Regions from separate parts of the Variovorax sp. 160MFSha2.1 genome, predicted to be linked through region 2. Evidence: riboswitches for the same ligand, from Rfam matches in the RefSeq annotation. Region 2 holds a riboswitch; the other holds the start of a gene.
The links. Region 2 has a riboswitch for thiamine pyrophosphate ahead of ABL838_RS13920 (purine-cytosine permease family protein). Riboswitches for the same ligand answer to the same signal wherever they lie in the genome.
Positions count from the first base shown of each region.

Region 1 (14,236 bases), 3.0 Mb from region 2:
GAAGCGCCTGGGCGCGTTGGGCGCCGACGCCTCCGCCGTGCCCGGCCTCAAGCGCGCGATGGACGGCAAGGCCGAAGCCCTGTTCTACGAAAGCACCGCCAAGGGTGCAACGCTGGCCGAGGGCCTGCAGAAGGCGCTGGCCGAAGCCATCGCCAAGCTGCCGATTCCCAAGGTCATGAGCTACCAGCTCGAAAGCGGCTGCGAGCTGCCGGGCTGGAGCAGCGTGAGCTTCGTGCGACCCGCGCACGGCCTCGTGGCGCTGTACGGCGATGCCGTGGTTCCGGTGGAGGCGCTGGGCCTGAAGGCGGGCCGCGAAACGCACGGCCACCGCTTCGAGGCGACGGTCGATCCGGTGGTGCTGCGCGATGCCAACAGCTATGCGCTGCAGCTGCAGGAGGAAGGCGCCGTCATCGCGAGCTTCGAGACGCGCCGCGCCGAGATCGCGCGCCAGCTCGCGGCGGCCGCGGTGAAGGCCGGCGGCGGCTCGGTGCCCATCGAGGACGACGCCCTGCTCGACGAAGTGACCGCGCTGGTCGAGCGCCCGAACGTTCTGGTCTGCAGCTTCGAGCGCGAGTTCCTCGAAGTGCCGCAGGAGTGCCTCATCCTCACGATGAAGGCCAACCAGAAGTACTTTCCGCTGCTCGACGCCTCGGGCAAGCTCACCAACAAGTTCCTCGTCGTCAGCAACATCAGCCCCGACGACGCGAGCGCGGTCATCGGCGGCAACGAGCGCGTGGTGCGCCCGCGCCTGGCCGACGCCAAGTTCTTCTTCGACCAGGACCGCAAGAAGTCGCTGGCCTCGCGCGTCGAATCGCTGGGCAAGGTGGTCTATCACAACAAGCTGGGCACGCAGGGCGAGCGCGTGGAGCGCGTGATGCGCATCGCGCGCGGCATTGCCGAGAAGCTCGGCGACGCGGCCCTCGCCGCGCATGCCACGCAGGCCGCCCAGCTCGCCAAGGCCGACCTGGTGACCGACATGGTCGGCGAGTTCCCCGAGCTGCAGGGCATCATGGGCCGCTACTACGCGCTGCACGACGGCCTCGACGCGTCGGTGGCCGACGCCATCGAGGACCACTACAAGCCGCGCTTCGCCGGCGACGAGCTGCCGCGCAACACCGTGGGCCTCGTGGTGGCGCTGGCCGACAAGCTCGAGACGCTGGTCGGCATGTTCGGCATCGGCAACCTGCCCACGGGCGACCGCGACCCGTTCGCGCTGCGCCGCCACGCGCTGGGCGTGATCCGCATGCTGGTCGAGAAAGACCTGCCGCTGGAGCTGACCAGGCTGGTGAGCGACGCGCGCACGGCGCTGGACGACGCCATCGGCAAGACCGGCGAGTTCCCGCTGCACAAGGCGGCGGAGGACGTTGGCCAGGTCGTCGACTTCATCTACGACCGCCTTGCGGGTTCCCTGCGCGAGCAGGGCGCCAGCGCGCAGGAGGTCGAGGCCGTGCTGGCACCGCGCCCGCAGCGCCTGGGCGAGGTGCCCAAGCTGCTGGCCGCCGTGCGCGCCTTCGCTGCCCTGCCGGCCGCCGCAGCGCTCGCGGCAGCGAACAAGCGTATCGGCAACATCCTCAAGAAGGCTCCCGAGGCCGACGCGCACGTCAGCGAGCTGCTGCTGCAGGAGCCCGCCGAGAAGGCGCTGCACGCGGCCATGGCGCAGGTCGTGCCCGCCGCCAACGCGCAGTTCGACGCCGGCGACTACACCGCCTCGCTGCAGACGCTGGCCGCGCTGCGCGAGCCGGTCGATGCCTTCTTCGACGGCGTGATGGTCAACGCCGAGCAGGCCGACCTGCGGCTGAACCGGCTGGGCCTGCTGATGTCGCTGCACGCCGCGATGAACCGGGTGGCGCAGCTCGAGCGGCTGGCGGTCTGATTTTCGGCGCTCGATAATTCGGCCATGAACCGCCAGCAACAGATCGACGACTTCCTGCTTCAGGCGCATCGCCTTGCAGTGTCCCGGCTGCGGGCGGAGCCTGCGCGCATCGCGGATGTTTCCGCGACGCTCGAGCGGTGGCAGGCGCAGGCCGGTGCCACGCGGTCCGATCCTTACTGGAACGAGTGGCGCGCCATGCTCGCTGCCGGCGTCGATGCGATCGAAGAGGCCACTTGCGGTACCGACGATCACGCGGTGGCGCTGCGCAATGTTTCTCCTGTTGGCGTCCTCATGACGCAGCGCGAGCGCGGCGAACTCCTGCGCGCGGCGCGGCAGGGCACACATGCAGCGTAGCGAAGCCGAGCATGTGCTGCGCGCGGCCGCAGCCATTGCGCAGGAGCAGTCTTTCGTCGTGATCGGCAGCCAGGCGTTGCTCTTCCTGCTGGAGGATGCACCGCCGAGCCTGCTGGTGTCGCGGGAGCTCGATCTCTATCCCGCCCTGCACCCCGAGAAGTCCGATCTGATCGACGGTGCCATCGGCGCACTGTCCAGCTTCGACGACACCTTCGGATACCACGCCGATGGCGTCGGCCCCGAGACGGCAGTGATGCCCGGCGACTGGATGCAGCGTGCCAGTCTTCACTACTTGGGTGACCTGACGGTGGTCTGTCCCGATCTGCACGACCTGGCGCTGTCGAAGTGCGTGGCGGCTCGCGAGAAGGATGCCGACTTCGTGCGCGAGTTGCTCAGGCTCGACTTGGTGAACACCGCCGTCCTGCACGAACGTGCTGCCTTGCTGGACGGGGCGAAATATCCTGTGGCGCAGATCGACGACTGGATCGGGCGGCGCAGCATCGAAGCGGGGAAAAGCTCATGAAACTCGTCATCCTCGACCGCAACGGCACGCTCAACGTGCACCGCGAAGACTTCGTGAAGAGCGACATCGAGTGGACGCCGCTGCCCGGTGCGCTGGAAGCGGTGGCGCGGCTCAACCATGCGGGGTGGCACGTGGTGATCGCGTCGAACCAGTCGGGCCTGGGGCGCGGCCTGTTCGACATGGCCTCGCTCAACGCGATGCACGCCAAGATGCACAAGATGCTCGCGGCCGTGGGCGGCAAGGTCGACGCGGTGTTCTACTGCCCGCACAGCCCCGACGAGAACTGCGACTGCCGCAAGCCGAAGCCGGGCCTGTTCCTGCAGATCGGCGACCGCTACGGCATAGATCTCAAGGGCATCCCGACCTGCGGCGACAGCCTGCGCGACCTGCAGGCCGGCGCGGCCGCCGGCTGCGAGCCGCACCTGCTGCTCACCGGCATGGGCGCCGCCTGCCGCGGCGTGGATCCGCTTCCTTCCGAATACCCGGCGAACACGATGGTCCACGACGACCTCGCCGCCTTTGTCGATTTTCTGCTCGCGCGCGAAGCGCGGGATGCACTGCAGGTGGCTGTCTGATGGCGTTGTTCCGTTCCGTTCTCCACGCACTGTGGATGCTCGTCACCGTGGTGCCCTGGGGCATCATCATGTGCGTCAGCTCGCTCTGGAAGCGCGGCGTGCCGCTCTACTGGATGGCCGTACGCTGGCTCGGTTGGGCCATCGGCGGCGCGCGCGTGCTGCTGGGCATCAAGACCCGCGTGAGCGGCATGGAGAACCTGCCGACCGACAAGCTCGCCGGCGCGGTCCTGCTGGTGAAGCACCAGTCCACGCTCGAGACCTTCCTGATGCCCACGCTGATGCCGCATCCGCTGGCCTACGTGTTCAAGAAGGAGCTGATCTACATCCCCTTCTTCGGCTGGGCGATGGCGCGGCTGGACATGATCCACATCGACCGCAGCCAGCGCGCGCAGGCCTTCAACAAGGTGGTGAACCAGGGGCGCAAGCTGCTCGCGCAGGGCATCTGGATCATCATGTTCCCCGAGGGCACGCGCATTCCGCGCGGGCAGAAGGGGACCTACAAGAGCGGCGGCACGCGGCTGGCCTGCGAGACCGGCGTGCCGGTGATCCCGATCGCCGTGACCTCGGCCAAGGTCTGGCCGCGCAAGGCCTTCATCAAGCGCCCCGGCGTGGTCGATGTGTCCATCGGCCCAGCCATTCCCAGCGTGGGCCGCAAGCCCGACGAACTGATGCGCGAGGTCGAGGAGTGGATCGAGGCCGAAATGCGCCGCCTCGACCCCGAGGCCTACGCGAACAGCCCCTCCCGGCCCGCCCGGCAGGAAGCGGTGAGCTGACGGGCGCGGGCCGCCGGTAGAACGACAGAAACCAGAAGGCCCGCCATGGGGGGATTGCTCCGGTTCACGATGGACCTGTTCGAGGGGCTGGGGAGCGAGTTCGCGCCCCCGGCGCCCGCGCCGGCACGTCCGCGCCGTCCGAGGAAGCCGAAGCCGGCGGTACCGCCTTCCGTGCTGCCGGACGCGGCCATCCTTCCTCCCGCGCCCGTCGATCCGGATGCGCCGCCCGCGGTGCCGCTGGCCGACACGCTGACGCTCGCGAACTTCGCGCACCCACAGGCCACGCGCGAAGTGGTGCTGGGCTCCGCGCGCGTGGCCTACGAATTCAAGCGCGGCAAGCGCAAGACCATCGGCTTCCTGGTCGGCGCCGAGGGGCTGTCGGTGCGCGCGCCGCGCTGGGTGGCGCTGCGCGACGTCGATGCGGCCATCCACGAGAAGTCGGACTGGATCCTGCGCAAGCTCACGGAGACGCGACAGCGCCTCGCGCGCGTGGAAGCCACGCGCATCGAATGGAAGGACGGCGCAGCCTTCCCGTTCCTGGGAGAGCCGGTCGTGATGCGGCTCGATCCCAAGCACGGCTTCGCGAGCGTCGGTGGCACGCTGGACGCAGCCACCGAGGAAGGCGCGCCGCGCATCCTGCGGCTGGCCGTCTCGCAGAACGCCGAGCCCTCGCAGATCCGCGACGCCGCGCAGGCCTGGCTCATGCGGCAGGCGCGCAAGCTGTTCATCGAGCGGCTGGACCACTTCGCGCCGCTGCTCGGCGTGCAGTGGCAGAAGCTGTCGCTGTCCAACGCGGCAACGCGCTGGGGCAGCGCCAGCGCCGACGGGTCGATCCGGCTCAACTGGCGGCTGATCCACTTCCGGCTGCCGGTGATCGACTACGTCGTGGCGCACGAACTGGCCCACCTGCGGGTGATGGACCACTCGCACCGCTTCTGGGAGACCGTGGAGAGCGTGGTGCCCGACTACGACGCGCTGCGGCAGCAGCTCAAGGACGAAGCGGTTCCACGCTGGAACTGAGGCCGGGGCGCCCCGGCCCCGGGGTCAACGCTTCAGGACACGGCCTTGATGGGGATGTACATCTCACCCCCGCCCGCCATGAACTCCTTCGACTTCTCCTCCATGCCCTCGCTCATGGCCTGATCCTCGGCCACGCCCTTCTTCGCGGCGTACTCGCGCACTTCCTGCGTGATCTTCATCGAGCAGAACTTGGGGCCGCACATCGAGCAGAAGTGCGCCACCTTGCTCGAATCCTTGGGCAGCGTCTCGTCGTGGAATTCGCGCGCCGTGTCGGGGTCGAGGCCGAGGTTGAACTGGTCCTGCCACCGGAACTCGAAGCGCGCCTTGCTCAGCGCGTCGTCGCGCGAGCGCGCGCCCGGGTGCCCCTTTGCCACGTCCGCGGCGTGCGCGGCGATCTTGTAGGCAATGATCCCCTGCTTCACGTCGTCGCGGTCGGGCAGGCCCAGGTGCTCCTTGGGCGTCACGTAGCACAGCATCGCGGTGCCGGCCCAGCCGATCATGGCCGCGCCGATCGCGCTGGCGATGTGGTCGTAGCCCGGCGCGATGTCGATGGTCAGCGGGCCCAGCGTGTAGAAGGGCGCCTCGTGGCAGTGCTTGAGCTGCTCGTCCATGTTCGACTGGATCATGTGCATCGGCACATGGCCCGGGCCTTCGATCATGGTCTGCACGTCGTGCTTCCAGGCGATCTGCGTGAGCTCGCCCAGCGTGCGCAGTTCGGCGAACTGGGCCTCGTCGTTGGCGTCGGCGCCCGAGCCGGGGCGCAGGCCGTCGCCGAGCGAGAAGCTCACGTCGTAGGCCTTCATGATGTCGCAGATGTCCTCGAAGTGCGTGTAGAGGAAGCTCTCCTTGTGATGCGCGATGCACCACTTGGCCATGATCGAGCCGCCGCGCGACACGATGCCCGTCATGCGGTTGGCCGTGAGATGGATGAAGGGCAGGCGCAGGCCGGCGTGGATGGTGAAGTAGTCGACGCCCTGTTCCGCCTGCTCGATGAGCGTGTCGCGGTAGATCTCCCAGGTCAGGTCCTCGGCCACGCCGCCCACCTTCTCGAGCGCCTGGTAGATGGGCACGGTGCCGATCGGCACGGGGCTGTTGCGCACGATCCAGTCGCGCGTGGTGTGGATGTTCTTGCCGGTGGAAAGATCCATCACGTTGTCCGCGCCCCAGCGGATGGCCCACACCAGCTTCTCCACCTCTTCCTCGATGCTCGAGGTGACGGCCGAGTTGCCGATGTTCGCGTTGATCTTCACCTTGAAGTTGCGGCCGATGGCCATCGGCTCGACCTCGGGATGGTTGATGTTCGCGGGAATGATCGCGCGGCCGCGCGCCACCTCGTCGCGCACGAACTCGGGCGTGATGATGCGCGGGATGCTCGCGCCCATCGGGTTGCCCGCCACGCGCTTCGCGCGCTCCTCGTTGGCGAGGTACTCGGCCATCCACTCGCGCTTGCCGTTCTCGCGCAGGGCGACGTATTCCATTTCGGGCGTGACGATGCCGCGGCGTGCGTAGTGCATCTGCGTGACATTGCCGCCCGACTTCGCGCGGCGTGGCGTGCGCTGCAGCGCCGAGGCACCGGCGCGCAGTTCGGCGAGGCGCTGGGCGTCGCGGTCTTCGTTCTTGGCGCCGTCGTCCAGCGCGTGGTGCACGCGGCCTTCGTAGCTCTCGGTGTCGCCGCGTTCGGCGATCCACGCGCCGCGCACGTCGGGCAGGCCCCGGCGCACGTCGATCTCGACCTTCGGGTCGGTGTACGGGCCGGAGGTGTCGTAGAGCGACACGGTCTCGCCGTTGGTCAGCTGCACGTCGCGCACGGGCACGAACAGGTCGGGCCGGCTGCCCGGAATCACGCACTTGTGCGACGCGGGAAAGGGCTCGCGCGTCAGCGAAAGCAGCGAGGTGAACTTGTCGGGGGCATTCATCGGAGGCACTCCTTGTTGAGGAAAGGGTGCTCCGCAATCGCTCGGTGGTCTTCGGCAGAAGCCCGTCACGGGAAGGTGGACGGACCGAAGTCAGGGAGTGCAGCTCTTCTTACGCCGGTATGACCCGGATCAAGTTCGCGGGTCGGCAGCTTTGCCATCTCAGCACGCCACATGCGTGCACCCCGGAGCGGGGCCGATTGTGCGAGCCCCGGCCCGGCGCGTCAACCCGCGGGTTGTTACCGCAGGTCGCCGTCGAGGTAGTACCAGCGCCCGTCCTCGCGCACGAAGCGGCTGCGCTCGTGCAGGCGCGTGGCGGCGCCGGAGGGGCCGCGCTGGCGCGCGACGAACTCGACCTCGGCGTGGTCCGCATCGAGCACCGACCGGGCGCGGACGTCCAGCCCGAGCCATTTGACGCCCGGCTCGAACTCGATGGAGGCCGGGCGCTTCGAGGGATGCCAGGTGGCGAGCAGGTACTCGCCGCGCTCCAGCACGAAGGCCGAATAGCGCGAGCGCATCAGCGATTCGGCATCGGGCGCGGGCGTGCCGTCGAAATCGTCGAGATATCGGCCGCAGCACAGGGCATGGGCGACGGGCTTGTCGCGGCGGTCGGTTCGGCCGCAGGGGCAAGGCCCGGGGGTGGGATCGGTGGAACTCATGAAGACTGCTATTGGAACACCCCGCGGCCCAGCCTCCGACAGGGCAAGCCCGGAGCCGGTGAAGGCCGCTTGCGGCGGATGGGCTCCTGCAGCGCCTGCGCACCGGCCGGCCCGGTCCCCGGGCATCCACCCTTGGCGCGGCGCTTGCTAAACGATAGCGTTGCCCTAGCCCGTCGAGAAAGCCCGCGATGTACCTCACAGCCCCCGAACAGCAGGCCCTGCGCGGCGTCTTCGCGCTGCTGGCCGAGGACGACCGTGGCGAGCGGGAGATCCGCGAGCACCTCGGCCAGGCGCTGCTCGACCTGCTGCACGCCGACCAGTTCGCCTCCTTCGTTTGGAACGCGGCGGGCAACAGCTTCGGCTCGCGCGTGGCGATCCACATGGACCCGGCGAACCTCGACACCTACGCGCAGTGGCACCAGCACCACGACCCGATCACCTTCGTGCTGCAGTCGCGCCGCCGTGCCACGCGTGTGACCGAGGTGATGCCGCAGCGCGAGCTGATGCGCACGCCCTTCTTCAACGACTTCCTCGCGCGCGACGGCCTGCACTGGGGCATGAACCTGCATGCCTTCGAGGGCGACCGGGCACTGGGCGACCTGCGCATCTGGCGCCGCAAGGGGCGCGGCGATTTCGGCGATCACGAGAAGGCGCTGCTGGACCTGATCGAGCCGGCGTTCATCGGTGCCTTGCAGCGGGCACAGCGTGCCGCTGCAACAGCCATTCCTTCATCGCATGCACCAGCCTCCTCCGATGCGCTGCTGAGTGCGCGCGAGCAGGAGGTGGCCCGCTGCGTGCGCGAAGGGCTCACCGACAAGGAGATCGCGCGGCGCATGGCGGTGAGCGTGCCCACCGTGCGCACCTACCTGCGCCGCATCTTCGACAAGCTGGGCATCGAGCGCCGCTCGGCGCTGGCGGCCTTGCGCTGACACCCGCAGCCAGTCACTTCGGCGCGGGCAGCCGTCCCAGCACCTTCTCCACCGCGAGGCCCACGGCCAGCAGCCTGCGGTCGCTGCCGGCGGGGCCGTCGAGCTCCAGGCCCACGGGCAGGCCCGTCGTCGCGCCGATGCCCGAAGGCAGCTGGATGCCGGGAATGCCGGCGTTGCTGCCGGGGTCGGTGTTCCGGATCAGCGCGCCGAAGTTCTCGGGGCTGCTGGCTTCAGGCGCCGCGGCCAGCGCCACGGTAGGCACCGTCGGGAACACCAGCGCATCGAGCCTGTGCTTCGCGAAGGTGTCGCGGTAGAGCTTGCGCAGCGCGGGGCGAGCGACGCGCATCGCGTGCTCGTAGGCCGGCCTCGCGTCGACCACGCCGTTGGCGGCGGGCAGCTTGCGCGGAACGACGAAGGTCTCGAAGGTGCCCTTGACGTCGGGGCTCGCAATGCCGGCCGTGAGCTGCGCGAGGTCGATGCCCGTGCGGTACTTCGAGAGGTAGGCCGCCATGTCGTCGTGCGCCTCGTAGAGCGCGAGCGGGAAGCCGACAGCGCCGTTGAGCTCCATCAGCCCGGGCATGTCCACGTCCACCAGCGTGGCGCCGGCCGCGCGCAGTTTCGCGAACGCGGCGTCGGTGGCGGCGCGCGTGTCGGCGTCGAGGCCCGCCTGGAAGGCGGGCACCACGCCGAGCCGCACCCGCTTCAGATCGGTGGGCTTGAGCGGAGCGCCCCCGGCAATGACGCCGTCGAGCAGCGCCACGTCGGCCATCGACTGCGCCATCGGCCCCGCGGTGTCGCGCGTGTGCGAGATCGGCGCAATGCCCTGCCGCGGATAGCGCCCCACCGTAGGGCGCAGCGACGCGCAGCCGTTGAACGCGCACGGAATGCGCACCGATCCGCCCGTGTCGGTACCCAGTGCGGCCGGCGCCATGCGCGCGCCCAGCGCCGCGCCATTGCCCGACGACGAGCCGCCCGCGATGCGGCTCGGATCGTAGGCATTGCGCACACCCACCTCGGGGCCGGTCTGGAACGCGGGGTTGTAGCCGGTGACGCCGAAGGCCAGCTCGTGCATGTTCGTCTTGCCGAGCACGACGGCGCCAGCGGCGCGCAGCTTGGCGACCACCGGCGCATCGGCCGCGGGCACGAAGCCTTTCAGCGCCGGCGTGCCGGCGGTGGCAGGCAGATCGCGCACCTGGATGTTGTCCTTGATCGCCACAGGCAGGCCGTCCAGCGGCTTGCAGGCCTTGCCGGGCCGGCGCGCCGCATCGGCCGCGCGCGCGGCCTTCAGGGCGCCGGCTTCGTCGAGCGTGATGAAAGCATTGAGCGCAGGCCTGGCCTTGGCCTGGGCGAGATACGCGGAGACAAGCTGCTCGCTCGTCAGACGGCCGCCGCAGAGCTCGCGCACGGCCTCGCTGGCGCTGAGGTCGAGGACCTCGAGCGCGGGCTTGGAAGGCTGCGCCTGGGCCCCCAAGGCGAGGAGGGCCAGCGCCGCTGCGGCGAGGGACGAAGGCCAAGACGGCCCGGCGAATGAGGAAACGGTCATGGTGGCGGTCCCGGTGACGGATGGAAGCCGCCGATCGTGCGCCGCCCGGCCGCGACTGTCTGTCGTTGAAATCGATGACAGGCCGCCAAGCCCCGGCCGCGCGCCACCTAGCCGTGGAAGACTGGAGCCGCGCGCATCGATTTCAGTTGCACGCATTCAAATTCCAACCTAAAATTCAAGTTACTACCTAATGACAAATACAACATTTAACAGATCCGGCAGCGAGCCGCTCTACCGCCAGGTGAGTGCTGCACTGCTGGAGCGGATCAAGGCCGGCGACTGGCCGGTCGGCGCCGTTCTTCCCAAGGAGCTCGACCTGTCCAAGCTGCTCGGCGTGAGCCGAGTGACGCTGCGCCAGGCGCTCGACATTCTGGAAAAGGGCGGCGTGGTGCAGCGCGTTAGAAAGGTAGGAACCAAAGTGATCGCCGCCGGCATGGGCCAGCCCTATGTCCAGCAGATGGACGGCCTGGAGCAGACGCTGCGACTGGCCGGCCAGACCGCGATGCGCGTGGACCGCCTGCGCACGTTGAAAGGCGAGCCTGACGAGGGCCTGGCCGGCGTGACCAGCGCCACCGGCTGGTGGCTGGCCATCGAAGGCGTGCGCCACATGCAGGGCGTAAGCACGCTGTCGACCTGCACCGCGGTCTACGTCGACAACAAGTACGCCGGCATCGCGCCCTTTCTCGACCAGGAGGTGGACTCGGTCTATGCGCTGGTCGAGCAGGTCTATGGGCTGGTGGTGCACAGCATCCGCCACCGCATCGGTGCGTGCGCGCTCAGTGACGCAATGGCGCAGACCTTGGGCCTGCCCGCCGGCTCGCCGGGGCTGCAGGTGCAGGCCTGGCTCTACGCGGCCGACGGCTCGCTCATCGAGTACGTGCGCTCCATCCACAACCCGGGGTTGATCTCCATCGAACTCCAAAGCACCCGAGGCGCCGTCCAGGCGCCCGATTTCCCTCCATCCAAAGTAACGACATGAACACCCTCACGCTCAAGACCGACGACGGCTTCGCGCTGCCCGCCCTGCATGTGCCCAGCGCCACGGGCACGGGCCAGCCGCTGGTGCTGATCCAGGAAATCTTCGGCATCAACGCCGCCATGAAGGAAGCCGCGCAGGCCTGGGCCCGCGAAGGCTTCGAGGTGCTGTGCCCCGACCTCTTTGCGCGTCAGCAGGCCGGCGTCGACCTGGACCCGACGCAGCCCGAGCAGTTCCAGCAGGGCGTGGCGCTGATGCATGGCATGGACCCCGAGCGTGCGGTGAAGGACCTGGACGCCGCGCGCGCCTGGTTCGTGGCCGAAGGCCGTGGCGACAAGGTCGGCGCGCTGGGCTACTGCCTGGGTGGGCGCCTGGCCGTGATGATGGCGATGCACACGCCCGTGAGTGCCGCGGTGAGTTACTACGGCGTCGGGCTGGAGGGCCTGCTGCCCGCCGAACCAGTGACGATGGCGCCCTGCCTGCTGCACATCGCCGAGCTGGACGCCTTCCTGCCGCCCGAGGCGCGCCAGACCGTGCTGGACCGCGCAGCGCTGCAGGCCCGCATGCCCGCCCATGTGTATGCCGGCTGCGACCACGCCTTCGCGCGGCCGGGTGGTGCGCACTTCGATGCTGCAGCGGCCGAGCAGGCGCGCGTGCGCTCGCTGGCGTTCCTGCGTGGGTGATCGGCGGGACGACGGCGTGATGCGTGCACTCGGCAACCGGACGGTGGTGGTCACCGGCGCCGCGCAGGGCATCGGCCTGGCCATCGCCCGGCGTTTTGCGCGCGACGGTGCACAGGTCGCGATGGCGGACATCGACGAAGTCCGCGTGCATCGGGCGGCCGAAGGCCTTCGCGCCGGAGGCGCCCAGGTGCACGCGATGGCGGTCGACGTGTCGGACGCCGCGGCCATGCAGGCGCTGGCCGAACGCGTGGAGCGCGAGATCGGCCCCTGCGACGTGCTCGTGAGCAATGCCGGCGTGCTGCTGCGCGGCGACCTCGACCACGCCGACGCGCTGCAGCAGTGGCGCCGCACGCTCAGCGTGAACCTGGACGGCTGCTTCCACGCGGCCCACGCCTTCGCGCCGCAGCTGCGCCGCACGCGCGGCTGCATCGTCAACGTGGCCTCCATCCACGCCTTCGTCGCGGTCCGCAATTCGGCGGCCTACACAGCATCGAAAGGCGGCGTGAAGCAGCTGACGCAGGCCCTGGCCCTGGAACTGGGCGGTGATGGCGTGCGCGCCAACGCCGTGGCGCCGGGCAGCACCGACACCGAGATGACCGCCGTCACGCGCAACGACCCGCAGGCCATGGCCGCTTTCCTGGCGCGCGTTCCGCTGAACCGCACCGTGCACCCCAACGACGTCGCCCATGCCGTGCACTTTCTGGCTTCGGCCGAGGCGGCGTGCATCACGGGCGTGACCTTGCCGGTGGACGGCGGCTATTGCGCGACCTAGCACCGGGCCGGCGTTCGTTCACGTCCCCTTTTCCTCAACCCTGAAGCTGGAGGTCCCATGTTCACTCGTCGCCATTTCGTTTCCGCGAGCGCCGCCACTGCGGCGGCTGCGTCGCTCACGCCCTTCCCGGCGTGGGCGCAGAAGCTGCGGTCCACCAAGATCGTGGTGGGCTTCGCGCCCGGCGGCACCACCGACATGGTGGCGCGGCGGGTGGCCGAGAAGTTCGGCGGCAGCTTCGCGGAAACCGCGATCGTGGACAACCGCTCCGGCGCGGGCGGGCAGATCGCCTGTGCCGCCGTGAAGAGCGCCCTGCCCGACGGCCAGACGCTGCTGTGCACGCCCTACTCGTGCATGGTGATCTTTCCCTACGTCTACAAGAAGCTGCCTTACGACCCGGTGGCCGACTTCACGCCCGTGGGCATCACCGCCACGACCACGCAGGCCATGGCCGTCGGCCCGATGGTGCCGGCCTCGGTCAAGACTTTGCCCGACTACGTGGCCTGGGTGAAAGCCAACCCGCAGCACACGGGCTACGGCTCGCCAGCGGCGGGCTCGACCTCGCACTTCCTGGGCGCGCTGCTGGGGCTGGAAAGCGGCCTGCCTCTGGTGCAGGTGCCCTACCGCGGCGCCGTGCCCGGCATTGCCGACGTGGTCGCGGGCCAGATCCCGATCATGATCACCACCACCGGCGATCTGCTGCCGCACTACAAGGCCGGCAAGGTCCGCCTGCTCGGCACCTCCGGCCCGCAACGCACCGTGTTCACGCCCGAGGTGGCGACCTTCGCCGAGCAGGGCTTCCCTATGCTGAGCAGCGAGGAGTGGTTCGGCTTCTACGCGCCCGCGCAGACACCGGCCCCGATCGTCGACGCCGCGAACCAGGCCATGCGCCTTGCGCTGCAGGACAAGTCGGTGATCGATTCGCTGAACCTGCTGGGCCTGGTGCCGACGCCGTCGTCGCCGCAGGAGATGGCGCGGTCGCAACGCGCCCAGAGCGAGCGCTGGGGCCCGCTGGTCAAGAAGATCGGCTTCACGGCGGAGTCCTGACCGGCGCTGCCGCCGCAGGCCCGGCGCAGTTCAGCCGCCGGGCTGCGGCGCGCCGGCCGAACCCGCGGCTGCGTCCGCCCGGGCGTGTGCTACGCGCGCGGCGATCCAGGCCCTGAACTGCCGGTCGGCCTGCTGGCGGAAGTCGTTGTGGGCGGCGTTGTGGGCCCCGTGCGCGAGCCGGCGATGCGCCTGCTTGCGCACGCTGCCCAGCGTGGCATCGTTCAGGTGCTCGATGGTCGCCGACTCCGGGCGGGCGGCCGGCTCGCTGACGGCCATGGGCAGGGCGCACCAGTGCCACAGCGGGCCAAAGGTGGCGCGCAGGGCCTTGGTGCTCATGCCAGCGCGCGAGTGATCAGCAGCTTCTGGATGTCCGAAGTGCCTTCGTAGATCTGGCACACGCGCACGTCGCGGTAGATGCGCTCCAGCGGAAAGTCGTTCACGTAGCCGTAGCCGCCCAGCGTCTGGATGGCTGCGCTGCACACGCGCTCGGCCATCTCGCTGGCGAACAGCTTGGCCATGGCGGCCTCTTTCAGGCAGGGCAGGCCGGCGTCGCGCAGGCTGGCCGCGTGCCAGATCAACTGGCGCGCGGCCTCGATCTG
Region 1 is NZ_CP157624.1:6,060,957-6,075,192, reverse strand. Features, by position in the region: gene glyS (glycine--tRNA ligase subunit beta) at 1-1,873, shown strand, start outside; gene ABL838_RS28000 (hypothetical protein) at 1,898-2,227, shown strand; gene ABL838_RS27995 (DUF6036 family nucleotidyltransferase) at 2,217-2,750, shown strand; gene gmhB (D-glycero-beta-D-manno-heptose 1,7-bisphosphate 7-phosphatase) at 2,747-3,325, shown strand; gene ABL838_RS27985 (lysophospholipid acyltransferase family protein) at 3,325-4,098, shown strand; gene ABL838_RS27980 (M48 family metallopeptidase) at 4,144-5,118, shown strand; gene thiC (phosphomethylpyrimidine synthase ThiC) at 5,151-7,034, opposite strand; TPP riboswitch at 7,124-7,229, opposite strand; gene ABL838_RS27970 (YchJ family protein) at 7,271-7,690, opposite strand; gene ABL838_RS27965 (response regulator transcription factor) at 7,879-8,619, shown strand; gene iaaH (indoleacetamide hydrolase) at 8,633-10,162, opposite strand; gene ABL838_RS27955 (GntR family transcriptional regulator) at 10,353-11,141, shown strand; gene ABL838_RS27950 (dienelactone hydrolase family protein) at 11,138-11,821, shown strand; gene ABL838_RS27945 (SDR family NAD(P)-dependent oxidoreductase) at 11,841-12,593, shown strand; gene ABL838_RS27940 (Bug family tripartite tricarboxylate transporter substrate binding protein) at 12,651-13,637, shown strand; gene ABL838_RS27935 (hypothetical protein) at 13,668-13,973, opposite strand; gene ABL838_RS27930 (acyl-CoA dehydrogenase family protein) at 13,970-14,236, opposite strand, start outside.
Region 1: it holds a riboswitch for thiamine pyrophosphate, as region 2 does, so the genes downstream of both, thiC (phosphomethylpyrimidine synthase ThiC) here and ABL838_RS13920 (purine-cytosine permease family protein) in region 2, are expected to answer to the same signal.

Region 2 (14,236 bases):
TGGCGCGGCGACGCCGTCATCGGGTTGCGGCAACGCATCGACATCGAGAATCGCCCGCACCATCTTCTGCTGGAATGCGCGCGGCGACTGTCCGGTGAACTGGCCGAAGGCGCGCGTGAAGGCCTGCGGGCTTTCGTAGCCCACGGCCAGCGCGACCTGCGTGATGCTCTGGTCGCCGGCTTCCAGCAGCCGGGTGGCGAGCGCCAGTCGTACGCGCCGCACTGTGGCCGCTACGGTTTCTCCGGCCACGCTCGCATAGACGCGGTGGAAGTGGAAGGGCGAGAAGTGCGCGAGCCGCGCGAGGTCTTCGAGCCGGTGCTCGGCCATCGGATCGGCAACGATGGCCGCGACGGCGCGCGCGACGCGGGCGCGGTAGTCCTGCTCGATGCGGCGGCTGCTTTCCATGCGCGCGAGTGTGCGCCTTTCATGCGAGGGGCACTTAGCCGACTTTGCTCACATGGGCCAGCGGAGCAACCAAAGAAAAAGCCCGCTGTCCGTAAAGACAGCGGGCTCTTCAGAGGCCTTGCGGCTTGATGGTGGCTCCTCGACCTGGGCTCGAACCAGGGACCTACGGATTAACAGTCCGGCGCTCTACCGACTGAGCTATCGAGGAACAAGCCTTAAATTATATGCAATGGATTTGCCGATCTCGGCGCTTCGACTGCATTTTTTGCATCGATGCGACGATTGCCTGCAAGAAACACCGCGCACCACTTCTAATGAAATGCCCCGCTACCTTGTGGGTAGCGGGGCATCCAGAGGCCTTGCGGCTTTGTGGTGGCTCCTCGACCTGGGCTCGAACCAGGGACCTACGGATTAACAGTCCGGCGCTCTACCGACTGAGCTATCGAGGAACAAGCCTTAGATTATAGCGTCATTTTTCATGACTTTCGGCAACGCGTTCAAAGTGCAACGCTCAGCCCCAGACGCAGCGTTCGCGGCGCGCCAGGGAACAGGTAGACGTGCCCGAACTGGTAGGGCGATTCCTTCCAGTAGCGGCGATCGAACAGGTTGTCTACCGACAGCGTCCAGCTCGCGTTCGCGCCGCGCAGCTTCGTGTCGTAGCGCAGCACGGCATCGACGCGCGTCCACGAGGGCAGCGTGATCGAGCCATCAGGCAGCACGTTGCGGCGGCCTTCATAAGAAAGCTGTCCCGCCACTTCGAGCCCCGGCACCGATGAGAAGCGATACGCCGTTTGCGCGCGCAGCACCTGCTTCGGCACATTGGTCGGCGACTGCCCGTTGAGCGCCGGATTGGCCGTGCTCCCGCGCCGCTTCGCATCGATCAGCGTCACGCTGCCACCGATGCGCCAGGGCCCCTGGTTCCACTGCGCACCCGCTTCGAGACCACGATGCACCGCCTTGCCGTCGTTGCGCACCTCGCACAAGCCGCTGCACAGGTCCATGTTGGTCAGCGGCCGCGAGATGTCGAACCATGCGAGCTGCCAGTTGAAGGCGTCGTTGCCGCCCTTGAGGCCAAGCTCCCACTGACGCGAGCGCAGCGCGGGCAGGGCCTGCCCCGCGTTGCTGTACTGCGAGATCCTGTTCGGCACCACCTGCGACTCGACGCCGCGCCCCCAGCTCGCGTAGGCCAGGAGCCCCGGCTGGATGGCGTAGCTCGCCGCGATCCATGGCGTGGTCACGTCCTGCTTGTAGCCGGTCGGGTCCGAGCCGTCGTTGCCGATGCTGCTGCGGTCGAGCCGGGTGTGGCGCGCGCCGAGCCAGGTGGTGAAGCGGTCGTTCCAGCGGATCGCGTCCTGCACCGAGAGCTCGGTCGACCGCTCGTCCCGGTTGGTCTGCGGCGTGGTGGCATCCGGAGCCGGCGGCACGACGGCCGTGCCCCAGATGTTGCCGGTGCCCGCGTAGTTGTAGGCCTGGTTGTCGAAGCGGTTGCGCACGCGGCTTTGCAGCAGCCCGAAGCCGAGCTCGTGCCGCACGCTGCCCGTCGTCACGTTGCCCTTGAGGTTGATGCTGCCGGCCGTCAGCGTGCGGCGCTCGTTGTCGCTGCGGAAGTCGTAGAAGTCGAAGGTGCCATCGGAGCAGTAGCGGTCGTAGTTGCCTTCGGCGCCGCAGCCGAAGGCATAGGCCAGTCGGTCGTCGCTCTTCAGCCGCTGCTGGCCGATCTGCGCGCTCCAGCGCCAGTCGGCGTTCAGCGCCTGGCTGAAGCGCAGCGTGCCCGTCAGCGCCTTGAACACCGAGGGCTGCGACCACGGCTGATTGTTGAGGTTGATGCGCGGATCGACCGGTGCCGGCAGCACGCTGCCCAGCAGGCTGTAGCCGTTCTGGCTGGGCTGCGTCTTGCGGCTTTGCTCGATCTCGAACTCCAGCACCGAGTCGCGCGTGATGCGCCAGTCGGCTGCGAGCGAGAACAGGTTGCGGTTGCCGTCGAGGTTGTGCGTGAGCGGCTTGAGGTTTTCGCTTGCCACGTTGAGCCGGTAGCCGAACTGCCGGTTCTCGCCGAAGCGCCCGCCGAGGTCGATGGCGCCGAGCACGCTGCCGCGGCTGGTGGTTTCGATGCGCACCGTGCGCAGGTCCTGTTCGGTGGGCCGCTTCACGACGTAGTTGACCAGCCCGCCCGGCGCGCTGGTGCCGGCCTGTATGCCGCTGGTGCCGCGCAGGATCTCGACGCGCTCCTTGTTGTCGAGCGGAATCGAAGTCTCGGCGCTGATCGGCAGGCCCTCGCGCCGGTAGTTGAAGCGGTTGTCGAGCACGAAGCCGCGCACCGTGAGGTAGTCCCAGTAGCCGGCGGAGTTGTAGGCGTCGGTGACGGAAGCGTCGAACTGCGTCAGATCGGCGAGCCGTCGCGCGCCGCTGGCCTGTAGCTGCTTGCTGTCGATCACCGTGGCCGAGATCGGCAGCTCGCGAAGCGGCACGTCGCCGAAGCCGCTCACGTCGGCCTGGGGCGCGGCCGTGCCTTCGCTGACGGTGATCTCCGGCAGCGCGGATTGCTGCTGCGCATGCGCTGAACATGCCGCCGCGAAGAGCATGGCTGCCAGCGCACGCGAGACGGGAGACAGCCGATGCCGGCCGGAAGAATCGAAGGGAAGCTCTGTCTTTTTCATTCTGTTCATTTGCCCGCAGCGGCATCGATGGCCGCGATCCATTCCGCGGCCGTGGCTTCCGGGTCGTCGGCTGCGACGAGTGCGCGCACCACGGCGATGGAACCCACACCGGTCGCCAGCACCTCCGGCAGCCGCACCGCATCGATGCCGCCGATGCCGACCTGCGGATAGCCGCGCAGCAGCCGCGCATACGCGCCCAGCCGCGCCACGCCCTGCGGCGCGGTCGCCATCTTCTTGAGCGTGGTCGGGTACACGGCGCCCATGGCGATGTAGCTCGGGCTCACCTTGTCGGCGCGCACCATCTCCGCATAGCCGTGCGTGCTGACGCCAAGGCGCAGGCCGGAGGCGCGAAGTTGCACCAGTTCGTCTGGCGAGAGCGCGTCGAGATCCTCCTGGCCGAGGTGGATGCCGTAGGCACCGGCCGCGATGGCAACCCGCCAGTGGTCATTGATGAAGAGCAGCGCGCCGGTACCTCGCACCTCCTCGACGGCCGCTTGAACTTCGCGCTCGATGGCCGCGCTGTCGTCCGACTTGAATCGCAGTTGCACCGTCGGCACACCCGCGCGCGCCATGCGGCCGACCCACTTCGCATCGGGCAGCACGGCATAGAGGCCGAGCCGTTCTGGGCAGGGCGGAAATGCGTCGTCGCGCGCGGTGGGCGGAAAGGGGCGCATGCCGAAGTCCTCCGGCGCGTCGGGCCACAACGCAGCATCGAAGCTGCTCAGGCGCTGTGTCTGCGCGGTCCATGCGAGGGCCAGGCATTCGGCGTCGATCTCGATGAAGCCGAGCGCGGAACACGCGCGCTTGGCGCCGCGATACACCGGATCGTCGGAAGAGAAGTTGGGCGCGCTCACCGGCGCCGACGTGATCGCGCCGAAGCGCAATCCGTGCGCAGCGACGATGGCCTGCGCGATGGCGCCGGAGTCGAATGTGGTGCTCATGATTCGTGGTGCCAGAAAGGCGTGCCGAGCACGGGCGTGCTGGGTTGCGCGGCCTCCTGCGCGGCCATGGCGCCGGCGCGATGCGCGCTGCGCCCGGCCTGCACTGCGTCGGCGAAGGCGCCGGCCATTGCGACCGGGTCCTGCGCCAGCGCGACGGCCGTGTTCAGCAGCACCCCGTCGTATCCCCACTCCATCACCTGGCAGGCGTGCGAAGGCAGGCCCAGTCCAGCGTCCACCAGCATCGGCACCTTGAGCCGGTCGCGCAGCACCTGCAGCGCGTAGGGGTTGACCGGTCCGCGGCCGGTGCCGATGGGCGCGGCCCAAGGCATCACCGCCTGGCAGCCGACGTCGACCAGGCGCTGGCACAGCACGAGGTCCTCGGTGCAGTAGGGCAGTACCTTGAAGCCCTCGCGGATCAACTGCGAGGCCGCGTCGACCAGGTTCAGCGTGTCGGGCTGCAGCGTGTAGTCGTCGCCGATCAGCTCCAGCTTGATCCACGGCGTGTCGAACAGCTCGCGCGCCATCTGCGCGGTGGCGACCACCTCCTGAATGCTGTGGCAGCCGGCGGTGTTGGGCAATACCGGCACCGCGAGCTTGCGCAGCAGCTCCCAGAAGCCGTTGCCGAGCTCGCTGTTGCCCGAGCCCTGGCTGGCCGTCTGCCGGCGTAGCGAGGCAGTGAGCATTGCGGGCTTCGCGCGCTTCACGGCGGCTTCGAGCAGGTCGGGCGACGGGTAGCGCGCGGTGCCCAGCAGCAGGCGGCTGTGGAAGGTCTCGCCGTAGAGCACCAAGGGGTCGTTCGGGGTCGTCATTTCTGTTGTCTCCATCAATCAGCCGCCCGTCACGGGGCGGATCACTTCGACGCGGTCTTCGGGTTTCAGCGCGCGCGTGGCGTAGGCCGAGCGCGGCACGAATTCGCGGTTCACGGCCACCGCGAAGGGCGGCGTGGCCTCCAGCGCGGCCAGCGCGTCGGTCAGCATCGCCTGGTCGGGCAGGGTGAAGGGCTTGTCGTTGATCAGGATGTTCATCGTCATGTGTCTCGGGTCTCCATGCCGAAGCTCTCCGCAAGGGGCGAGCGGCCCTGCGTCAGCACCTCCATCGCCGCGTCGAGCATCGCGGGCGCGATCATGAAACCGTGGCGGTACAGGCCGTTGATCTGCAGCACGCGCGGTTGCGGCAGGCGCAGGGCAGGGAGGTTGTCGGGCAGCGTGGGCCGGCACTGCGTCGCGATCTCGACGATGCGCGCCTCGGCGAAGCCGCTGTGCACCGCATACGCGGCACTCAGCAGTTCGAGCGTGGAGCGCACGCTGGCGGGCGACATGTCGTCCGACTCGATCTCGGTCGCGCCGATCACGAACAGGTTGCCCGGCTTGGGCGCGATGTAGAGCGGGTAGCGCGGATGCACGAGGCGCGTCGGTCGCTTCAGGCTCACCTCGGGCGCATGCACGCGGATCACCTCGCCGCGCACACCACGAAGAGCATTCCACTGCGGACGGGCGCCGAGGCCGCGGCAGTCGATTACCCAGTCGGGCTGGCCTGTCGTTCCGGGCGAGAAGTCCGAAGGCGTACGCGGCGATTGCCAGTGCAGCGTGACGAGAGGGCTGCTCTCGAGCGTGGCGAGCAGCGAGGCCAGCAGCGCGCGATTGTCGAGCTGGCCTTCGCCCGGAAGGAACAGGCCCTGAGCGAAGCGCTGGCCCAGCGAGGGCTCCAGCGTGGCGATCGCGCGAGCGTCGACGGATTGCATCGGCGCCAGCTCGGGCACCTGCGCACCGGTGTTCGCGAGCACGCGGGCGAGCCGCGTTGCTTCGGCCGCGTCCTGCCGATGCCAGAGCACCAGCGTGCCTTCGCGCTGGAAGAACACGGGCTGTGCCAGCGGCGCGAGCAGCTCCGGCCAGCGCGCGAGCGCGTGCTGCCCCATGCGCACGACAGACACCGGTGCGACGGCCGATTCGGCCAGCGGCGCCAGCATCGCGGCGGCCACGCGCGCGGCAGCGCCTTCGGCCTCGGCGCTGCCGGCCTCGAACACATCGACCTTGCACCCGGCGTGCGCCAGCGTCACCGCCATCAGCCGGCCCATGAGGCCTGCGCCGAGGATGGCGACCGAGTCGAAAGGAAGGCTCATGCCAGGGCTCCTTCGCGTCGCCGATAATTTTCGGCATGACCCAAGAGCCCACTCAGCGCTACGCACGCGTGCTTTCCATCGCCGGTTCCGACAGCGGTGGCGGCGCCGGCATCCAGGCCGATCTCAAGACCTTCGCCGCCCTGGGCTGCTACGGCATGACGGCCATCACTGCGCTCACCGCGCAGAACACGCTGGGCGTCTCGGGCATCCACGGCGTGCCGCCCGACTTCCTCAAGGCGCAGATCCAGGCCGTGGTCGAAGACATCGGCGTCGATGCCGTCAAGCTCGGCATGCTGCACGCGCCCGAGGTGGTCGAAGTGGTGGCCTGGGCCATCGACCGCTACCGGCTGAAGAACGTGGTGCTCGACCCCGTGATGGTCGCCACCAGCGGCGATCGCCTGATCGCGGCCGAGACGGTGCAGGTGCTGGTGCGCGAGCTGTTCCCGCGCGCCGTGGTCGTCACGCCCAATCTCGACGAAGCCGCCTTGCTGATCGGCCGTGCCATCGAAGGCGTGGATGCACTCGACGGCGCGGCCGACGAACTGCTGGCGCTCGGCGCGAAGGCCGTGCTGCTCAAAGGCGGCCATCTGCCGGGCAACCAAGTGGTCGATGTGCTGCTGCAGGCCGATGGCGAACGCAAGCGACTGGCCTCCGGCCGCATCGAAAGCCGCAACCTGCACGGCACCGGATGCACGCTGTCGTCCGCCATTGCCGCGCACCTTGCGCTGGGCGCGACGCTGCCCGAGGCGGTCGAGAGGGCGCGCGCCTACATCCTCGGCGCGATGGCTGCAGGTGCAGACGTGAAGATCGGCGCGGGTCATGGCCCGCTCAACCACGGCTTTGCGCCAGTGCCGACGCACCGGCTGCCGTTGAAGGCCGGCTGAGCCAGGCCAGCGCGAAAGTCGCGGCCAGTGTCGGCAGCGCGGAGCCGAACTGCGGTGCCCACTTGGCAAGCGCGTGATACGCGGCGATGCCCGCGATCCAGATCAGTGCCGCGCCGAAGTCGATTTTGCGCCGCGCGCCTTGCGGCGATACCGCCTCGCCGCTGCCCAGCCGGCCGATGATCACCCCATACAGCGGCACGAACACCGAACTCAGCAGCAGCAGGAAGGGCTCCAGCGTGTGCATCGGCAGCACCAGCGCCAGCGCGATGCACAGGGCAGCCAGCAGCAGGCCCCAGCGCTTCACGCTCCAGCGCGGCAGCAGGCTGTGCGTGGAGACCGAGCCCGAGTAGACGTCGCCGTACGCGTTGTCGAGCTCGTCGATGAGGATGAGGCCCAGCGCCACCAGGCCGCCCTGGGCCAGCAGCAGCGCGGTGACGAGGCCCGTGCCCGGTTCGGCCACGCTCACCACCATCACGCCCAGCGCATAGCACCAGACGTTCGCGACCGCGTAGCCGATCCAGGTGCCGCCGAATGCGCCGCCGAGGCCGCCGGAACTGCGCTTGCCGTGCCGCGCATAGTCCGCCACCAGCGGCAGCCACGACACCGGCATCGCGATCACCAGGTCGAGCGCACTGAACATGCCCATCGTGCCGTCGCCGGGGCGCGCCCAGAAGGCGTCCAGCCCCTTGGCCTGCAGTTGCGCCGCGAACTGCCACGTGAGCCACAGCAGCGACAGCACCACCAGCGGCAGCCCGAACCGGCTCACGAAGCGCCGCACCAGCTTCACCATCGAGCCGGCGAGCAGCGCCAGCAGCACCGCGCCCCACAGCAAGGTCGTCAGCACGCCGCCCCAGAAGCTGCCCAGCGCCGGCCCCACCACCGTCTGGCCGATGGCCTGCGTGCCTTCGCGCATCACCACGAGTTCGAAGGTGGTCCAGCCCACCAGCTGCACGATGTTGAGCAGCACCGGCAGCCGCGCGAAGGCACTGCCGTAGGTGGCGTGCATGAGGCCGGCGCTCGCCAGGCCGCTCTGGCAGCCAAGCCGCGCGGTCCAGGCCAGCAGGCCCGCGCCGATGCAGGAGCCGAGCACGATGGCGATCGCCGCGTCGCGCGTGCCCACGGCCGGCACCAGGTAGGCGCCGATCTGCATCACAAGCAGCCCCACGCCGAGGCTGAACCAGAGCGAGGCATGGTCGCGCCAGCCGAACACGCGCTGCGAGGCGGGCAGGGGCGTCAGCGCCTCGTTCGAGACGCCAGCGGCATCGTTGTTCTTGTCGTCGTATGCCATCCGTTTGCTCCAGTGCAAAAGGTTTGGCAGGTGGGCGAGGCCCCAGTGGCGCGGCTTTCACGCGAGAAGGCGTGAGAGGCCACCGGACCAGCTTCCCTGCGCGAGGATTACCTCAATCAGGTTCAAAGGGACTTTCTCAGCCGGACGGCAAGCCGCCCAACACCCCTAGCAAGTACGCCGCGGCAAACCCGTGGCGCGGAGCCGATTTTATGCGGGGCCGGGAAGCCGCGACGCCAGGCATGCCTTTGCGGGCAGGGAAAACCCTCGGCATGCGGATGCGCCGCGCGAGAATCGACCGCCGAGGAAAACGACGGCAGAAGAAACGGGAGCGCATGCCGATAAGCGTGCAGAAACAAGAAATGAAGAGGAGCTTGCATGGTCGATGAGGATTTCAAGGGCACCCGCCTCAGGCGGTTCAGGGTCGACGTGGGGACCATCATCTGCGCGGTGGCGCTGGTGCAGTCGCTGCTCCTGGTGGCCTTCGGCTACTGGGCCGCCGAGAGGCTGGTGTCGAGGCTCGGCACCGCCGCGCACAAGATCAACCACGACCGGGTCGAGGACAGCGTGCTCGCCTTCCTCGCGAAGACCGAGGCGGCGATCCGTGCGATCGCCGATTCGCCCAGTGTCCATGTCTGCGGCGAAGACGGCGAGCAGACTGCCGAGATGCTCTGGACGCTGCTGGAGCAGACGCCGGAAATCGACAGCATCAACGTGGCCACCGACCATGGCCACGTGCTGATGGCGGTGCGCTACCCGGTGCCGGCCATCCGCCAGGTGCTGCGCGCCGACGGCTTCAGCACCGAGACCTGGCACTACAAGGACTCGCCGGACCGGGACGGCGGCGACGCGAAGCAGCGTTTTGCGACAACATCGATCTCGGCCTACCGCAGCGACTTCGATCCCGAGAAGCGCACCTGGTACCTGGAGGCCATGAAGGCGAAAGGACCGGTGTGGACCCAGCCATTCATGATGAGCGACTCGCAGGAGCTGGCCGTCGGGCACGCGCGGCCTTCGGCGCGCGCCGACGACGAAGGGCACACGCGGGGACTCGTGGTCGATGCCAACGTGTCGCTGGGGCATCTGGCCAGGCTCGTGGGTGCCTTCGGTGCGCAGGGCCATGGCGAGAGCGCCCTGATGAGTTCGGATCACCACGTGATCGCGCGCAGCGACCATCCCGATCCGGTGCGCGAGCTGGAATCGCCCGACAGCGGCGTGCTCGGCGCCATCCATGCGCACATGCTCTCGGTCAGCACGGCAGGCGGGGCCGACGACCAGGCCTTCTCCATCGAGCACGAAGGCAGTCGCTACCTCGTGCAGACCTCGCACCTGCCGCACACCCGGTGGCAGCTCGTGAGCTGGGAGCCCGAGGAGCTGCTGCTCGGTGGCCTGCAGCGCTCGGTGCTCTGGTCGCTGGCGCTGACGGTCAGCTTCCTGGCGCTGGCGCTCATCATTTCGCTGCGGTTGTCGAAGCTGGTGACCGGGCCCATCGAGAACCTCTCGCGCGTCGCGCGCCGCATCGGGCGGCTGGAACTCGACGATCTGCCGATCGAGCCGAGCCGGGTGCTCGAGGTGCAGCACCTCAACCAGGCGCTGGACGAATCCGCGCGCAGCCTCAAGGCCTTCAGCAAGTTCGTGCCGGTGGACATCATCCGGCAACTCGTCGCGGAAGGGCACGCGCTGGGGCCGAGCGGCTCGCCGAAGCGCATCACCGCGATGTTCACCGACGTGGAGGGCTTCACCAGCATCTCGGAGTCGATGCCGGCCGAGGTGCTCGTGCGCCAGCTCACCGAGTACTTCAATCTCGCCGCCGGCATCTTCGCGCGTCACGGCGGCGTGATCGACAAGTTCATGGGCGACGGCATCATGGTGCTGTGGGGCGCACCCACCGAACTCGAGGATGCTGAGTACCGCGCCTGCCTCGCGGCGATCGAGCTGCATGCCGAGATGAACGCGCTCAACGAGAAGTGGCGCGCCGAGGGCCTGCAGGAGTTCCGCACGCGCGTGGGCATCCACACCGGCCATGTGATCGCGGGTGTGCTCGGCTCGAGCAACCGCCTGTCGTACACCGCCATCGGCGACGCGATCAATGCGGCGAGCCGCATCGAGGGTGCCAACAAGGAGCTGGGCACGCGCACGCTGATCTCCGAGGCCACCTTCGAGGGGTTGGGCGGCCGGCTCGCCACGCGCCGCATCGAAGAGCTCGCGGAGCTGCGCGGCCGGCAGACGCGCATGGTGCTCTACGAGCTGCTACAGATCGAGCATCAGCCGGGCTGAACGGGCCCGCGAGCAGCAGGGCAGGAACTGGTCGTTGGCGGCCTGCTCCTCGGGCGTGAGATAGAGGTCGCGGTGCTCGACCTCGCCCTGCAGCACGCGCGTAAGGCAGGTGCCGCACACGCCCTGCGCGCAGGACACGGGGATGTCGACACCCTCGGCCGCCAGTGCGTCCACCACGCTGAGCGAGGCTGGCACGCGCACCACGCGGCCCGAACTGCGCAGCTCGACTTCGAACTCGCCTTGTTCGCCTGCCGGCTGCATCGCGCCCGAGAAGTATTCGAAGTGCACCTGGGCGTCCGGCCATTGCAGGTCGCGTGCCATGGCTCGCACCGCATCGAGGAAGCCCTGCGGGCCGCACACGTAGATGTGCCTGCCGGGTGCCGGGCGGCCGATGGTCGCGGCGAGATCCAGCCGTTGCGTGGGCGGACCGTCGTCATGGTGGAAGAACACCCTGTCGGCGAAGTCGCTGCCTTCCAGCCGACGCCGGTAGGGCGCCCGCGCGGCGGTTCGGCTGCAGCAGTGCAGCGCGAAATCGGCACCCAGCGAGGCCAGCCGCTGAGCCATCGACAGCAGCGGGGTCACGCCGATGCCGCCGGCCAGCAGCAGGCTGTGCGCGGCGCCTTCGTCCAGCGGAAAGTGGTTGCGCGGCGGGCTGATGTTCAGCACCGCGCCTTCATGCACCGCATCGTGCATCGCGAGGGAGCCGCCGCGTGAGGCGGCGTCGCGCAGCACACCGATCTCGTAGTGCTCGTCTTGCCCTGGCAGGTTGCACAGCGAATACTGGCGCACCAGCCCGCCGGGCAGCGACACGTCGATGTGCGCGCCTGGCGCGAAGCCCGGCAGCGGCGCGCCGCTGGCCGAGACCAGCCGGAAGCTGGCCACGTCCTCGGCCTCGACCGTCTTGCGCGCCACCCGCACGGCGATGGGCTGGCCCGCGATGGACGCCGCTGCGCTCATTCGCTCACGATGAAGTTTCCGGCGTCGAAATGCACGGGCGGCGCTGCCGGGTCGAAGCTCACGCCCGCCGGATCGCGCCCCTCGCGCACCGCATCGAGCTGGCGCTGCAGCAGCCGGCGCAGCATCACGATGCCGCGGTCGGAGGTGGCCAGGTGCTCTTCCGAATGCGCGGTGATCGCGCCCTGGCTCACCTGCGCTTCGTAGTCGCCCGGGAAGGCGCGGTGCTCGGCCTCGGTCAGTTCTTCCCACAGCTTGCCGTTCAGGCGCGAGCGCACGCGGGCCAGGTCGCCCGGCGTCTTCACGCGGCCCACGGTGTAGATGCGGAAGCTGTGGTCGTCGATGGGCAGCACCCAGCCGATGGACTCCACCCGGCCGTAGGCCGCCACGCGCGGGTTTGGCACCACGCGCAGCGTGGGCAGCACCGGGCCCGCCACGCGGCGGAAGATGCTGCCGTCTTCCAGCTTGCGGATCGAGATGATCTTCACGCCGGTGTCGGTGCTCTCGAAGGTCACGTCGGGCATCTGGCCCATCAGCGCCACGAACTGCGTGCCGCTGAAGCTGCCGTGCAGCACGGGCACGTGGAAGGGGTCGGCCACGTTCTCGTAGTGCTGCAGCCAGTTGCACGGAATGATCTGCGGCCCGCCGCCGCCGATGCTGTTGCCGTCGGCCTCCAGCGTCTCGCCTTCGTCCAGCGTCTCCAGGCAGTCGTAGCGCGGCAGCACCGGCTTCTTCTCGGCCGGGCCGAGGTAGGCCCAGATCAGCCCGTACTGCTCCTGCACCGGATACCAGGGCTGGCGCACGCGGCCCCGGCTGCGCGCGCCGCCGTCGGGCTCGCAGGGCTGGTCGACGCAATGGCCCTGCACGTCGAACATCCAGCCGTGGTAGCAGCAGCGGATGCCTTCTTCCTCGACGCGCCCGTAGTAGAGCGAGGCGCCCCGGTGCGCGCAGCGCCAGTGCACGAGGCCCGGGCGGCCCTTCCTGTCGCGGAACAGGATCAGGTCCTCGCCCAGCACGCGCACCTGGCGCGGCGTGTCGGTGGCGTCGGCGGCGAGACCGATGGGATGCCAGTAGCGGCGCAGCAGTTCGCCCATGGGCGTGCCCCCGCCGACCTCGGTCAGCTCTGGCTTGTGGCTCGGCGGCTTGCGGCCGTAGGCTGTGCCGGTGTCGAAGGCGATGGGCTGCCATTCGGCGGTGGGGGATGCGGATGCGACGGTGCTCATTCGGGAGTGACTCCTGCGGCCTTGATCAGGTCCGCGACACGGGGAAAGTCGGCCTTGTAGCTGGCCCTGAACTCGGCGGGCGTGCTGCCCAGCGGCTCGAATCCGAAGCCGGCCAGGCGCTCCTGGATATCGGGCATCTTCGTGATCTCGCGCAGCGCGGCCGACCACTCGTCGAGCACGGGCTGCGGCGTCTTCGCGGGGGCATACACGCCGATCCAGCTGTCGAGGTCGAAACCGGGAAAGCCCTGTTCGGTGAAGGTCGGCACGTCGGGCATCGAGCGCACCCGCTGGCGCCCGGTGATGCCCAGCACCTTGATGCGCCCGGCCTGCGCGAGGCCGCGCGCGGTCGCCGGATTGGCCCAGGCCACGCCCAGTGCCTCGCCGAACATGTCGTTGTGCGCGGCGGCCTCGGCCTTGTAGGGCACGTGCACCAGGTCGAGCTTGTTCTGCCGCGCCAGCAGCTCGCCGAACAGATGAGCGTTGGAGCCATTGCCCCAGGTGCCGTAGGAGATGCCGGGATGCGCCTTGGCATAGGCCACGAACTCGCGCACGTTCGAGAACGGCGCCGAGGCGCGTGCGATCAGCATCGGCCCGCCGGTGGCAAGCTGCGACAGCGGCTCGAAGTCTTTCACCGGGTCGTAGGGCAGCTTCGGTTGCAGCACCGCGTTGTTGATGTGGGTGAGCGGCAGTGTGAGAAGCACGGTGTAGCCGTCGGGCGTGGCTTTTGCGACGGTGTCGGCGGCGATGGTGCCGCTGGCGCCGGGCTTGGCCTCGACGATCACCGGCTGGTTCCAGCGGGCCTTGAGCTTTTCGGCGTAGACGCGGGCGATGGTGTCCATCGGGCCGCCGCCGGAGCCGAAGGGGATGATGCGCACCACGCGGTTGGGAAAGTGCGGCGTCTGCGCGAAGGCGGGCAGGGCGAGTGCCGCGAGGCCCGCGCCGAGGGTGCCGAGCGCGCGGCGGCGTGTGGCCTCGCCGGGCGGCGAGGGTCTGAACCGATTCATCGTGTCTCCAGTCGTGATGTACTTGTGCGCTCGACGATACGGACAGCCCGCCCCGCGGGCAATTCGAAGCTTTTGATATGAGATATGGCCCAACGTGATATCCGCAGCCTCGACGTCGGCATGCTGCGGACCTTCGATGCGCTGATGCGCGAGCGCAGCGTGTCGCGCGCGGCGACCCGGCTCTTCCTGAGCCAGCCTGCGGTGAGCGCCTCGCTCAACCGGCTGCGCGATACCTTCGGCGATCCGCTCTTCACCCGCACCGCGCACGGCGTGGAGCCCACCGCCCGCGCGCAGGCCCTGGCCGGGCAGGTAGAGCGCGTGCTGGCCGACCTGTCGGCGATGCTCGAGCCCGGCGAGGGCTTCGACCCGGCCGGGTCGCAGCGCATCTTCCGCATCTCGGGCGGCGACTACGCTAGCCACCTGCTGCTGCCGAGGCTGGCCAACGAGCTGGTGGCCTGCGGCTCGCGCGTGCGCATCTACTGGGAGA
Region 2 is NZ_CP157624.1:3,079,565-3,093,800, forward strand. Features, by position in the region: gene ABL838_RS13875 (AraC family transcriptional regulator) at 1-405, opposite strand, end outside; tRNA gene ABL838_RS13880 (tRNA-Asn) at 538-613, opposite strand; tRNA gene ABL838_RS13885 (tRNA-Asn) at 779-854, opposite strand; gene ABL838_RS13890 (TonB-dependent siderophore receptor) at 903-3,062, opposite strand; gene ABL838_RS13895 (thiamine phosphate synthase) at 3,068-4,003, opposite strand; gene ABL838_RS13900 (thiazole synthase) at 4,000-4,812, opposite strand; gene thiS (sulfur carrier protein ThiS) at 4,831-5,034, opposite strand; gene ABL838_RS13910 (FAD-dependent oxidoreductase) at 5,031-6,122, opposite strand; gene thiD (bifunctional hydroxymethylpyrimidine kinase/phosphomethylpyrimidine kinase) at 6,158-7,006, shown strand; gene ABL838_RS13920 (purine-cytosine permease family protein) at 6,951-8,294, opposite strand; TPP riboswitch at 8,371-8,471, opposite strand; gene ABL838_RS13925 (adenylate/guanylate cyclase domain-containing protein) at 8,670-10,568, shown strand; gene ABL838_RS13930 (PDR/VanB family oxidoreductase) at 10,542-11,525, opposite strand; gene ABL838_RS13935 (Rieske 2Fe-2S domain-containing protein) at 11,522-12,745, opposite strand; gene ABL838_RS13940 (Bug family tripartite tricarboxylate transporter substrate binding protein) at 12,742-13,749, opposite strand; gene ABL838_RS13945 (LysR family transcriptional regulator) at 13,834-14,236, shown strand, end outside.